Regions from separate parts of the Glutamicibacter sp. JL.03c genome, predicted to be linked through region 2. Evidence: riboswitches for the same ligand, from Rfam matches in the RefSeq annotation. Region 2 holds a riboswitch; each other region holds the start of a gene.

Region 1 (4,400 bases), 310 kb from region 2:
AGAAGGACGGGTTGCAGTCGCAGGTGAACAGGCCCATGCGTTCCGCGACGCGGTGTTCGGCATCTTCATCGTTCATGCCGCGGGCCTTGTAGATCAGCACCAGTTCGTTGGAGTCCAGATCGAGGTTGGGCGCCGCGGTCAGCGTGACTTGGGTAGGGCGCGAGGCGGTGAGCAGCTCACGCTGGGAACGCACGGAGACGAACTCGCCAGCGGCCATGGATAGCGCACCGGCCAATAGTCCCGCGATGCCGGAGAAGAGCACGAAGGTCGAGGAAACCCCGGTGGCCCCGATGCCCATGATCAGCGCCAGGTTCGAGACCAAACCGTCATTGGCGCCAAAAACCGCGGCACGGAAGTTGCCGGAGAGCTGGGCGCGTCCCGCGGTGGCCAGCGCGCGGACTACTTCTTCGTGGACCTGTTCGTCCGCGGCCATCTGCGCGGTCGCGTCCTTGTCGTTGCGGTACGGCGAATTGCTCTCGGAACGCTGCGCCATGGCCAGGACGAAGACCGAGCCGAAGCTGCGTGCCAGGAAACGCAGGATGATGCGGCGCAATGAAGGGCGCACCGGCTTGGCCTGTTCGCCGAGTTTGGTTCGCCAGTGTTCTTCGTGGCGGGCTTCGGCTTCAGCCAGACCTAGCAGGATCTGCTTTTCCTGTCCGGTTTTCTTCTGCGCGAGGGTGCGGTAGATGGCGCCTTCGGCGACTTCATCGGCCAGATACTTTCGCCAGCGCTGGATCTGGGCGCGGGTAGGTTCGGTTGCTGACTGGTTCGACATCACGACAACAGCTCTCTTGGCAGATCGAATTCCTTGGAGAAATCCGGTGAACAGGTCAGCTACCTATTTTAGTGGCCGGTTCCAGAGTTGGGAATTTGGCAAGGCTAAAAGCAATGGTGCGCCCCTGCGGACTGCCGGCGGCGGCAACGGCTAATCGGAGCTCGCAGGCCTCGGGGATGAAGATCGGGCGGCGTGCGCATCGGGCGAGGAGGAATTCCAGGCGTTGCGGATCGCTGACGTAGCAGATGTGCCAGTGGCCCTGGACGGTGAATTGCACTTGGCCGGTTTGGCCATCGACGATGGGCAGGACGGAATATGCCATGGGATGCACTCTCGCTGGGTTCTTGCCCGGGCACAACTAGTGAACGGACCGCTTCTTCATCCGAACCACCCATGAATCTGGGGTTGGTGCACGGCAAGTCGGAGCTTGACGCCGTGTCTCGTGAAGCAACACCAGTGATGCTACCCGCCTGCACTACGCATAGTGAAGAGTTGTTCCGTAATATGACCTGGCCGTCGATCTACAGCTGGCTACCGCCGTCGGCAAGGCGGTTGATGGACTCGAATTGCTCGGCCCACTGCGCAGCGGAGTAGTCAGGGAGGTTGGGTGCTTCTGGGCGTAGCCCGGTGAATCCATCGAGCTGCTCGCGCACGATATCAAGGTGGCCGGCGTGCCGGGAGGTCTCGGCGATCATATGCACCACGAGTTGTTCCAGCGTGGTGTGCCGGCGCCGGATCCACCAGGGCACCTCGACCGGCGCATCGAGTGGCAGCGACTTGATGCCGGCGTCAGAGAAGAGGATCGAGTCTCGATACAGGCCGATGATCCCGTTCGCGTTCAAGTGCGCCGGCGGCAGGAAGTCGGCCTGCGGATCCTCGGCATCCAGCAGGTTCTGGATGTAGGGGTCGTCCACGCTCCGGCCGAGGCACTGCCCGAAATACCCGTATTCGGTGATGGCCAGATGATGGACGACACCAAGGATGTGCGTTCCGGTGGGGGTCAGCGGTTTACGGGCCAGCCGGTCGCTGAGCCCCTGGGCTTTGTAGATGACGGCTTGGCGCGCGTCGCCGAGGTATTCGAGCAGGAGCTCTTTGCTGTGGTCCATGCTAAGAGTCTAATCAGCGGGAGCGATATCGAAGTGTGAAGTGTGTGAGACAAGGCATATTTGCAGGACTGGCGCTATGCTCTGTTTACTATTGGTAAACTTGCCGCGGCAGCCTGATGCGACCGCCAAAAATGGCCGCTGGTGTGCCGAAATAAACGACACGATGGAGCTGACGAATGAAAACCCTGCCCGTGGAATCAAGCGGAACCGCGATCAATATTGGTTCGCGGTTGCGCGGGGTGCGTCAGCGGCAGCGGATGACCATCGACCAGGTAGCCGAGCTGTCCGGGCTGACCAAAGGGTTTCTCTCGCGCGTGGAACGGGATCTCACCAGTCCTTCGGTGTCAACGCTGCTGAAGTTGTGCGAAGTGCTTGGCATCGAGGTGGGCAACTTGTTTGAAGTGCCCGAGACGATGCTGGTGCGCTTGGAAGATGCGCCCCGGGTGTCGCTGGGCGGCGAAGGGATTACCGAGCAGCTGGTGACGCCGCGCAGTGAAAAGCGCGTGCAGATGATCCGTGCCGAAGTCGCTCCCAAGGGGGTCGGCGAGGCCGAGCTGTACTCCGTGGACTGCGAATTGGAAGTGCTGCATGTGATCGCCGGGAAGTTCACCCTGGTGCTGCCAGAGCAGCGCGTCGAGCTCCAAGCGGGGGACACCATGACTTTCCCGGGGCGCGAACCGCATAGCTGGGAGAACGAGTCGGACGATGTTGCCTTGGTGACGTGGACCTTGATCCTCTGATCCGAGGCGCCGCCATTCGGCGTGATGCCGTTCAGCGCGTATTCTAAAAAGGTGTGCTCGGCGTACGCACACCATGCGGTGATTGATAGGAGTGGCGTGGGTACTAGCGAGGAAACTGGCACACGAGGCCAGCTGCGCTGCATCAGCTGGTGGGCCTCATTGCTGGTCGGCATTCTTGCCGGCACGACGCTGACCTTGATCCGCACGCAACGCAATTTCTTTTTCATCGGCGCGGTGATCATCGCCGTGGTGATTGTGGCCCTGGGGCTGCGGACCATCCGCCGCCGCGCTCGCTTCCCGCAGATGGCCCAAGCGCATGTTTCCTGGTCCTATGCCTTCTGGGCGGTCATTCTGCTGATCCTGGTCGGGCCAATCCAGCTGGTTTACGTTGCCGATGACTTCTCGGAACTGATGCTGAAGTCGCTGGTTCTTTCCGCCGGATTAACCCTCGGGATCCATGAAATCGATCGCTCGCTGGTCAATGGCAGCAAGAAGAACTATCGCGCAGCGCCGGGAACCTAGGCGGGCGTTGCAGCCATGGCCGAACCCGGATGACAGATGCCGTGACCCCCTAGGGGTCACGGCATCTGTGGCATTCAGCGGCTTTGCGCGTCATGGTCCTAGGTTTGGCGGCTTGAGCCTTGACGTGACCTCGCCAACAAAATAGCATAATAGGAAACTGAAGTTTCGTATTAGGCAACTATGGCAGTTGCCCGCTGAATGCCAGGAGGGCAAGAACATGAAAGAAGTCCGCATCGAGGAAAACGGCCATCTGGGGCCGATCAATGCTGCAGTGATTCCTCGCTACGCAGGCGCTGGAACCTACGCCCGCCTGCCACGCCTGGACCAGGTGCAGAACGCCGACATCAAGATCATCGGTGTTCCTTTTGACACCGGCGTTTCCTACCGCCCCGGCGCCCGCTTCGGCGCCAACCACGTGCGCGAATCCTCGCGATTGATCCGCCCGTACAACCCGGCCACCGACACCTCGCCCTTCGCGCAGAGCCAGGTCGTGGACGCCGGCGACCTCGCGGTCAACCCGTTCAACATCAACGAGGCCATCGAGACCATCCAGGACGAGGCCCTGGAGCTAACCGCTGATGGCTCGAGCCTGGTCACCATCGGCGGCGACCACACCATCGCCCTGCCGCTGCTGCGCGCCGCCTCCCAGCGCGCCGGCGCGCCGGTGGCCATGCTGCACTTCGATGCCCACCTGGATACCTGGGACACCTACTTCGGCGCCGAATACACCCACGGCACCCCCTTCCGCCGTGCCGTGGAAGAAGGCATCCTGGACACCGAAGCCATCTGCCATGTGGGCACCCGCGGCCCGCTGTATGGCAAAAAGGACCTGGAAGATGACAAGCGCTTCGGCTTCGGCATCGTGACCAGCTCGGATGTGTACTACCAGGGCGTGCGCGAAATCGTCGACAAGCTGCGGGACCGCATCGGCAACCGCCCGCTGTACATCTCGGTGGACATCGACGTGCTGGATCCTGCCCACGCACCGGGCACCGGCACCCCGGAAGCCGGCGGCATCACCAGCCGCGAACTGCTCGAAATCCTGCGCGGCCTGCGCGGCCTGAACATCGTGGGCGCCGACATCGTCGAGGTCTCCCCGGCCTATGACCACGCGGAACTCACCGGTGTGGCCGCCAGCCACGTCACCTACGACCTGATCAGCCTGATCAGCGACTTCCGTTCCACCCAGGGGCTGAACAAGTCATGAGCGAACAGCCTCAACGCAATGGCGGCGACCTGGTCATCGAGACCCTCACC
Region 2 (4,400 bases):
ATCTTGACGCAACGATCCATCACCACGTTCATCCCGGCCGCTTCGGCCCGGCGTGCCACGTCTTCATGCCATGAACCCAGCTGGAGCCACAGGGTCTTCGCGCCCGCTGCCAAGGCCTCGTCCAAAACCGAGGGCAGGTCATCGTGCTTGCGGAAGACCTCCACCAGGTCCGGGGTCTCTGGCAGATCTGCCAGGGACTTGTAGACCGGCTGGCCCAAGATCTCATCAAGTACCGGGTTGATGAAGTACACCTTGTACTTGGACGAGGACAGCAGGTAGGTCGCCACGAAGTAGCTGGCCCGCGAGGGCTTATTGGAAGCGCCCACGATCGCAATGGTCTTGGTGTCGCGCAGGATGCCCAGACGCTCGGCCGCGCCCGGACCCTCCCAGGTTCGTTCGGTGGTGCTCATTAGTTGGCTCCCTTCGATGCTGCAGGAATGGCGCACGCGGCACCGTCATAGGTGGGTGCCGCAAATTCTTCGGCGGAAGCAGCCGCAGCTTCCTGCGAAGCGGTCAATGCCTGGTCGAGGTCCCAGATAATGTCCTCGACATCTTCCAGGCCTACCGACAAGCGGATCAGGTCTTCAGGAACGCCGGCGGCAACCAGCTGGCCGGCGCTCAGCTGCTGGTGGGTGGTGGAAGCGGGGTGCAGCACCAAGGTGCGGGCATCGCCGATGTTCGCCAGGTGGCTGGCCAGCTGCAAGGCTTCGATGAACTTGGAGCCGGCGTCGCGTCCGCCCTTCACGCCGAAGCTGAAGACCGAGCCGACACCCATCGGCAGCAGTTCCTGGGCGTGGGCATGCTGCGGGTGCGATTCCAGGCCCGCGTAGTTCACATAGGTGACGCGCGGGTCTGCTGCGAGCCATGCGGCAACCTGCTTGGCATTGGCCAGATGGTTGTCCATGCGCTGCGGCAGGGTTTCCAGACCCTGGAGCAGCTGGAACGCCGACTGGGCGGGGAGCGCCGGGCCGAAGTCGCGCAGCTGTTCGCTGCGCAGCTTGGTCAGGAAGCCGTACTCGCCGAAGTTGGCCCACCAGGAGACATTGCCGTAGCTGGCCACCGGTTCTGTCATGGCAGGGAACTTGCCATTGCCCCAATTGAACTTGCCGGACTCCACCACCACGCCGCCCAGGGTCGTGCCGTGGCCGCCGATGAACTTGGTTGCCGAGTGGATCACGATATCGGCACCGTGCTCAATCGGGCGCAAGATGTATGGGGGAGTGAGCGTGGAGTCGACAACCAGCGGGATCAGGTGGCGGTGCGCCACCTCGGCCAGGCCTATGAGGTCGGCGATATCGCCCGAAGGATTGGCTACCACTTCGGTGTAGACGGCCTTGGTGTTCTCCTGGATGGCGGCCTCGAAGTCGGCTGGATCATTGGAGTCGATGAAGGTCGTGTTGATGCCGAAGCGGCGCAGCGAAACGTCCAGCTGGGTGATGGTTCCGCCATAGAGCTTGGAGGAGGCCACGATGTGGTCCCCGGCCTGGGCAAGGGCGGCGAAGGTGACGAACTCGGCGGCCATGCCGGAACCGGTGGCTACTGCGCCGATGCCGCCTTCCAGGGAAGCCATGCGCTCTTCGAAAGCGGCGACGGTCGGGTTGCCGATGCGCGAGTAGATGTTGCCGTATTTCTGCAATGCGAAAAGGTTGGCTGCATCATCGGCATCTTTGAAGACGAATGAGGTGCTCTGATAGATGGGCACTGCGCGGGCGCCGTGCTCGGCATCGGGGGTGCCACCGGCGTGCAATGCGCGGGTGCGGAATCCAAACTGATGATCTGCCATGATGGCTTACGACTCCTTGTCGATTGGGTTTTCGCGATTCACCGCCAGGCGGTGGCGCGATCGAGGCAGGAATCCCGGAATCAATGTCGCTTCCTGTTTTGCTTAAACAGGAAAAGCGGCTGCATCGTTTCTGGCGGTAGCACCGTAACCACCGGATGTGGCAGGTTGCTGCGGCTTCATCGAACCAGATCTCTCAGCCGCTCGGGATGGTGTAACAATCTTCGCAACATGACCGTTCGTGACCTAACTATGAGTCTTAACGTTGCGTATTGGACGTAATATCGGAGATTCTTCGATATGCATGCTCGCCGGTACGCTGGACTCATGGAAACTGCGCTGGTGTTGATCAGACATGGACTGACCGATTGGAATCTGGCCGGCCGCCTCCAAGGGCGTACCGACATTCCACTGAATGACACCGGACGCGAGCAAGCCCGCGGTGTCGGCCGCGAATTGGAAGGCCAGGGGTTCTCCTTGATCCTCGCTTCGCCTCTGGGCCGTGCCCGGGAAACCGCTGCATTGATTGCCGAGGAATTAAGCGCAGGAACCGGCCAGCCGGTCCCGGAACTGATCGAGCGCGGTTTCGGGCCATTGGAAGGCCGGATCATGGCCGAGGTCTCCGACGAGGAATCAGCGTCGTTGCAGTCCCAGCTGGAACCCATCGACGATATCCTGCGCCGGGCGGTTCCCGCTTTGATTGACCTGTCGGTGGAACATGCCGGGAAGAAGGTGGCCGTGGTGAGCCATGGCGCAACCATGCGCGCCATCCGTGATGCACTGGCTGGAACCAAGCTGCCACGAGGCGTGGAGAACGGCGAGATCATCCAGATCAATATCCAGCGCCTCAACGAATTGGCTGAAGAACTCGATTTGGTCAGCTGCTAGGCGCTGAAAATTTTTCTTCCCTGGAACCTCACACTTTTGCTGTGCACTACGTTTACATGGTGAAAGCCCGTTGCGGCGCCAATCTTCAGGAGAGCCATGCAAGTACCGTTTGAGCGGATAGTCCAGGATTATGGGCTGAACGTATTGCGGATTTGCCGTGCTCTGCTAGATGAACACCGTGCACAAGATGCCTGGTCTGAAACGTTTCTTTCCGCGCTTAAGGCCTATCCGCAGCTTGCTGAGGACGCAAACGTATTAGCCTGGCTTGTGCGCATCGCCCGGAACAAGGCCATCGATGAGCTGCGCAAGAACAAGCCGGAAATTCTAGATGACCATCTGCAGTGGGAACATGCTGATGACCAGGTGAACCTCGGTAAAGAAGCGGACAACCTGCAGCTGTGGAAGGAAGTGGCAAAACTTCCGCAGAAGCAACGAATGGTCGTTGGCTACAGGTATCTCGGCGGTCTGAGCTACACGCAGATAGCCCAGCTAGTTTCTGGCAGCGAGGCCTCCGCACGACGTGCAGGCAGCGACGGGATCAAAAACCTTCGCCGAATACTCGGCGATGACTCACTGTGGCAGGAGTAGTCATGACGCAGGCAAAACCCAACTCATCGGCGACCGTAGAGGAAGCTGAGCTTTTGGCACAGCTTGGAAAAGAACTTCGGGTGAAAGCGAAGGCGGCGGACCTGATGGATGTTTCTTACCGGGTGATTGATAGCCCCATCGGCTCGCTCCTGCTGGCCAGTACTCCAGCTGGTCTGGTGCGGGTGGCTTTCGAGAGCGAAGATCACGACAAGATTCTTGAGGCACTGAGCCAGAAACTCAGCCCGCGAATCTTCGAAGACCCTTCGCGACTTGATACTGTCGTCCGGCAACTCGATGAGTACTTTGCCGGAACCCGGCACAACTTCGATGTGCCTTTGGATCTGAAGCTCTCCACTGCTTTCCGCCGCCAGGTGCAATTAGAACTGGGCGAAATTGGCTACGGGCAAACGTGGAGCTATTCGCAGATGGCAGAGCATATCGGCAACCCCAAGGCGGTGCGGGCCGTGGGTTCAGCTTGCGCGACCAATCCGATTCCCATTGTCCTGCCATGCCACCGGGTGCTGCGCACCGATGGGTCACTCGGTGGATACCTGGGCGGGCTGGAAACGAAAAGTCAATTGCTGAAGCTGGAGAATCCAGAGTTCGGTGGCGCAATGAGCACCCTGTTCTAAGCCATAGCTCAGTAGCTATCGCGGATGCGCTTCAGGGATAGCCGCAGCTGGGCTGCGGTCTGTTCCCCCAAGCCCAGCAGTGGAATCATCGCTTCGGCTTGAAGCAGCAAGTGCTCCCAGCCGTCGGAATATTCCAGACCCTGATCAATGGCCGACAGGATTGTTCCCGTGACGTGCTCGCAGTACACGAAGTCATAGACAAAAGTTCCAGGCCTGAGCCGGGCTTTGCCCCAAGGTGCCGGGTCTTTTGGATCCTTGCCGATGGGTGTGGCGTTGATGATCAGCGTGGCTTGAGTGGCGGCTTCGGCAACCTGTGAAAAATCTACGGTCCTGCCCGGGATTCCCATGCCTTTTGCCAGGGTCAGCAGCTCTTCGGCGACATCCCGGTGTCGGTCCGTGATGATGATGGTGCCGATGCGTCCCTTGAGCGCAACCAGCGCTGCGCGAGCGGCGCCACCTGCGCCGAGCAGCAAAACGTGGTCGTGGGATTTGGTGGCGAGTCCGGTTTCAAC
Region 3 (4,400 bases), 410 kb from region 2:
CCCGTCGCGGGTGGGATTCGAGCCGCGGGAGTATTCATGCCCGGAGCGCAGCACGTTGATGCCGTCCTGGATGAAGGTGCTGGTCTGGTAGATTGGCGGGACCACGGCGCCGGTGTGCGGGTCCTTGTGCTGGCCGGCGTGCACGGCCTGGGTGTTGAAGCCAGTCATCTCATGCTCCTTGGGTTTGCGGGGCCAGGGCCTGGTCCAATGCCAGATCCAGGGCCTGGGTGAGATCTGCGAGCAGGTCGGCCGGGTCTTCCAGGCCAACCGAGAGGCGCAGGGTTGAAGTGTTCAGGCCGGCGTCGGCCAGCTGGGAAGCCGAGAGTCGGCAGTGCGTCATGGTCGCCGGGTGCGAAATCATGGTGCGGGTATCCCCCACATTGGCGGCCAGCGAGATCAGCTTGAGCCCATCGATCACCGGGGAAACCAACGTAGGGTGCGCCAGTTCGATGGCCACCACGCAGCCGGTGCCCTTGGGTGTGATCTTGGCGGCCAGCTCGTGGCTCGGGTGGGTGGGCAGCGACGGGTGGTGGATGGCCGCGATGCCCGGGTGAGCAGAGAGCTTCTCGATCAGGGTGGTGACGCTGCGCTGCACGTGGGCGGCGCGTACCGGCAGGGTTTCGATGCCGGCCAGGATGCCCTGGGCGCTGGCCGGGGCCAGGGTTGGACCCAGATCGTGCAGGAATTTGGAGCGGACCAGCATCGCGTAGGCAGCCGACCCGTGGCGTTCAAACAGCGAAGTATTGTTCAGTCGCACTCGTGGGGCTGCGATTTGCGGCCAGCGCGCGGTGTCGGAGAAGTCGAACTTCCCCGAATCCACAACGATCCCGCCCAAAACCGAGCCGTGTCCGGCCAGGCCCTTGGTGGCCGAGTGGACCACGATGTCGGCTCCGAAGTCCAGCGGGCGTACGTTCAGCGGGGTGGCCAGGGTGTTATCCACGACCACCGGGATGTTGTGTTCGTGGGCGATGGCCGAGATGGCGGGAAGATCGGCCACTGTGCACAGCGGGTTGGAGACCGATTCCAAGAAAAATGCGCGGGTGTCTTCCTCGATGGCCTGTGCCCAAGCCAAAGGATCGGCCTGATCCACAAAGCTGATGCGGATGCCAAAGTCGGCGAAGGTGTCGGTGAACAGATCCACGGTGCCGCCGTAGAGCGAGGAGGAAGCCACGATGTGCTTAGGTCCCTGGGTCAGCGCCAGCAAAGACAACGCAACCGCGGACTGGCCGGTGGCGGTGGCTACCGCGTGGGCTCCACCTTCCAGTGCTGCCACGCGCTGTTCGAGGATCGAGACGGTGGGGTTGCCGGTGCGTGAGTAGGTAAAGCCGGCCTGGCGCAGCGCGAACTTTTCGATCGCTTCGGCGTGCGACTGGAATTGGTAGGCTGCGGAATTGTGCAGTGGCGGCAGCATTGGGCGGAAGTCTCCGCTGGGGCGGTATCCTGCGTGGACCGCATCGGTTCCTTGGCTCATGGCTCCTCCTCGATTCTCTGCGAGGGAGTGCACCGATTGGCGTCGTGTGGCAACACGAAGCACAGCGCGAAAGCGCGTTCGGAACTGCTCCATCGTTCCTGGCATTAGCACCTTTCGGTTTCCCGATGGTTGCTGCGACGTCAACGAGCCAGATCTCTTAGTCGCTCTTGATGGTTTGTTGTTCTTCCATGGTTGGGCATGGCTCCCAAAGCGTGCAAGCGCTATCGGGCGGTTGGCTTCATACAAGGCCACCACGCTTCATATGTCGCCAAGTTGTCATGATGACGCGGTGGCTGGCGCCACTTTATGACGCGGTGAATTGAACAGGACCTGCGTGATTTCAAGGTTTTTGCCGAAGTTTATGACGATGGAGAGGTGCTCGATGACCGGGAGTTACGCCGTGGGCGGCTCAGCCGAGCACTTCCACCCCGAAGCTGGCCACCACGGCGCGGACTTCTTGCAGGTAGCGCTGGGCCTGGTCGGTGAGCGGGATCGCGGCGTGGTCGATCCAGCCGATCTCGATGCTCTCTTCGATCGCCAGCGGGATGGCAACGATGGAGGGATCAAGCTCGTCGCTGATGATGCCGGTGGAAATCGTGTACCCGCCCAGGCCGATCATGAGGTTGAAGATGGTGGCGCGGTCCGAAACCTGGATTTCGCGTTGGCTGGAGCGCGTGGAGAGCACTTCCTCGGCGAAGTAGAAGGAATTGTTCGCGCCCTGGTCGAAGGTCAGCCGCGGCAGGTCTTCGAGGTCTTCGAGTGTGACCTGGTCCCGGGTAGCCAGCGGGTTGCTGCGCGAGATGAAGATGTGCGGATCAGCCAGGAACAGCGGGTGGAAGACCAGCCGGGATTCGCGCAGCAGCTTGTCGATGACCTTCCGGTTGAAGTCGTTGCGGTACAGGATCCCGATGTCGCTGCGCAGGGTGCGCACGTCCTCGATGATTTCCTCGGTGCGCGTCTCGCGGAGCGAAAACTGGTACTCCTCGGCCCCGCTGGCCTGGACCATCCGGACAAAGGCATCCACGGAAAATGAGTAGTGCTGGGTGGAGACGCCCAGCAGCCGCCTGGCGGAGGGCCGGCCTAGGTAGCGGTGCTCCAGCAGCTCCACCTGCTCCAGGACCTGGCGGGCATAGCCAAGGAATTCTGCGCCTTCGGCGGTGAGCGTCACTCCCCTGGCCGAGCGCACCAGCAAGGTGCGCCCCACCCGTGATTCGAGCTCCTTCATCGCCGCCGACATGCTGGGTTGCGCGACGTAAATCAAGTCGGCGGCAGCCGAGATGGAGCCCTCGGAGGCTACCGCCACGAAATAGCGCAGCTGCTGCAGTGTCAAGCCATTTGTTCCCTGCACCATAGCCAGAGTCTATATGAATCCATAGTTATATCGAGTTACCTGATATCAAGAATCACCCTGCATGATTGACGCAACGACATCCCCTCGGCCTGCCCAGGCCTCCCAAATACAGATTGGCCATCATGGCAGACGCATTAAATTTCAGTATTAGCACCACAAGATTCGACGAGAATTACTCTCCTTCGGCGAATTCTCGCACCACGACAAACTTCGCCAATTTGGCACGCGGTGAGCGCCGCGAAGAGAACCTTCGCAATGCCCTGACGATGATCAACCGTCGTTTCAATTCCTTGGCTCACTGGGACAATCCTCAGGGCAACCGTTATGAGCTGGAATTGGAAATCATTTCAGCAAATGTGCATTTTTCCGCCGATAATACCGGTCAGCAATTTCCACTTTTAGAAGTGCTTGAAACCACGATCGTGGATAAACTCACCGGCACTCGCTCCCAAGGTATGGTCGGCAATAATTTCTCTTCTTATGTCCGCGATTACGACTTCAGCGTGGTGCTCCCAGCATCTTGTAATGACAGTGGAGCTCCGGTGCTCCCAGAAGATTTTGGCGATCTCCACGGACAGCTCTTCCAACATTTCTTGAACTCACAGGCATACCGTGAACGTTTTGCCCAGCTGCCGGTGGTCTGCATCAGCGTCTCGACTTCCAAGACCTATTTCCGCACCGGTAACAGCCATCCGGTGCTCGGTTTGGAATACCAGCAAGATGAAAATTCATTGACCGACGCGTACTTCGGAAAAATGGGCTTGAGCGTGCGCTACTTCATGCCGCCGGGCGCCGTTGCGCCATTGGCTTTCTACTTCCGCGGCGACCTGCTCAACGATTACACGAACCTTCAGCTGATCAGCCTTATCAGCACCATGGAGACATTCCAGAAGATCTACCGCCCGGAAATCTACAACGCCAATTCGGCGGCTCCCGCGGTGTACCACCCGAGCTTGGGTGCCAAGGACTTCTCCCCCACCCGCGTCTTCTATGACCGCGAAGAACGAACTCAGTTGGGCAAGATCCAAGGCAAGTTCACCGAAGAGCATTTCATCATCCCGAATCGCCAACTGCTCGATCAGTGGTCTTCTTCCTACCCGACTCCTGTCGCCTAAGAATCCGAAAGATAACTTATGACTTCCCCGCTTATCCCCACGTCAATTGTCGGCAGCCTGCCCAAGCCTTCATGGCTGGCCCAGCCCGAGGTCCTCTGGTCCGATTGGAAACTCTCGGGCTCCGAACTGGCTGAAGGAAAACACGACGCGATGCGTGCGGCGGTACTGGAACAGACCCAGCGTGGCATTGACATCATCAGCGACGGTGAACAGACTCGTCAGCACTTCGTCACCACGTTCATTGAGCACCTGAGCGGTGTTGATTTCGAAAAGCGTGAAACCATACGCATTCGAAATCGCTACGATGCCAGCGTGCCAACAGTGGTGGGTGCTGTAGAGCGCCAAAAACCAGTATTTGTTGAGGATGCCAAGGCCCTTCGCACATTTACCGACAAGCCCATCAAGTGGACTCTGCCTGGCCCGATGACCATGGTTGATACTTTGTATGATGCTCACTACCAGA

The links. Region 2 has a riboswitch for S-adenosylmethionine ahead of OF385_RS01520 (O-acetylhomoserine aminocarboxypropyltransferase/cysteine synthase family protein). Riboswitches for the same ligand answer to the same signal wherever they lie in the genome.
Region 1: another riboswitch for S-adenosylmethionine. It lies ahead of OF385_RS02980 (hypothetical protein); the one in region 2 lies ahead of OF385_RS01520 (O-acetylhomoserine aminocarboxypropyltransferase/cysteine synthase family protein).
Region 3: another riboswitch for S-adenosylmethionine. It lies ahead of OF385_RS03395 (O-acetylhomoserine aminocarboxypropyltransferase/cysteine synthase family protein); the one in region 2 lies ahead of OF385_RS01520 (O-acetylhomoserine aminocarboxypropyltransferase/cysteine synthase family protein).

What each region holds. Positions count from the first base shown of each region.
Region 1 covers NZ_CP107575.1:632,233-636,632, forward strand. The annotation lists gene OF385_RS02975 (VIT1/CCC1 transporter family protein) at 1-775, opposite strand, end outside; gene OF385_RS02980 (hypothetical protein) at 831-1,097, opposite strand; SAM riboswitch class IV at 1,111-1,223, opposite strand; gene OF385_RS02985 (DinB family protein) at 1,297-1,881, opposite strand; gene OF385_RS02990 (helix-turn-helix domain-containing protein) at 2,058-2,621, shown strand; gene OF385_RS02995 (hypothetical protein) at 2,718-3,143, shown strand; gene speB (agmatinase) at 3,361-4,350, shown strand; gene OF385_RS03005 (thiamine pyrophosphate-binding protein) at 4,347-4,400, shown strand, end outside.
Region 2 covers NZ_CP107575.1:320,256-324,655, forward strand. The annotation lists gene OF385_RS01515 (CoA-binding protein) at 1-410, opposite strand, end outside; gene OF385_RS01520 (O-acetylhomoserine aminocarboxypropyltransferase/cysteine synthase family protein) at 410-1,783, opposite strand; SAM riboswitch class I at 1,902-1,996, opposite strand; gene OF385_RS01525 (histidine phosphatase family protein) at 2,108-2,668, shown strand; gene OF385_RS01530 (RNA polymerase sigma factor) at 2,765-3,256, shown strand; gene OF385_RS01535 (methylated-DNA--[protein]-cysteine S-methyltransferase) at 3,259-3,888, shown strand; gene OF385_RS01540 (shikimate dehydrogenase family protein) at 3,897-4,400, opposite strand, start outside.
Region 3 covers NZ_CP107575.1:731,287-735,686, reverse strand. The annotation lists gene OF385_RS03400 (cystathionine gamma-synthase) at 1-168, opposite strand, end outside; gene OF385_RS03395 (O-acetylhomoserine aminocarboxypropyltransferase/cysteine synthase family protein) at 170-1,471, opposite strand; SAM riboswitch class I at 1,558-1,648, opposite strand; gene OF385_RS03390 (LysR family transcriptional regulator) at 1,881-2,822, opposite strand; gene OF385_RS03385 (DUF1852 domain-containing protein) at 2,945-3,937, shown strand; gene OF385_RS03380 (methionine synthase) at 3,956-4,400, shown strand, end outside.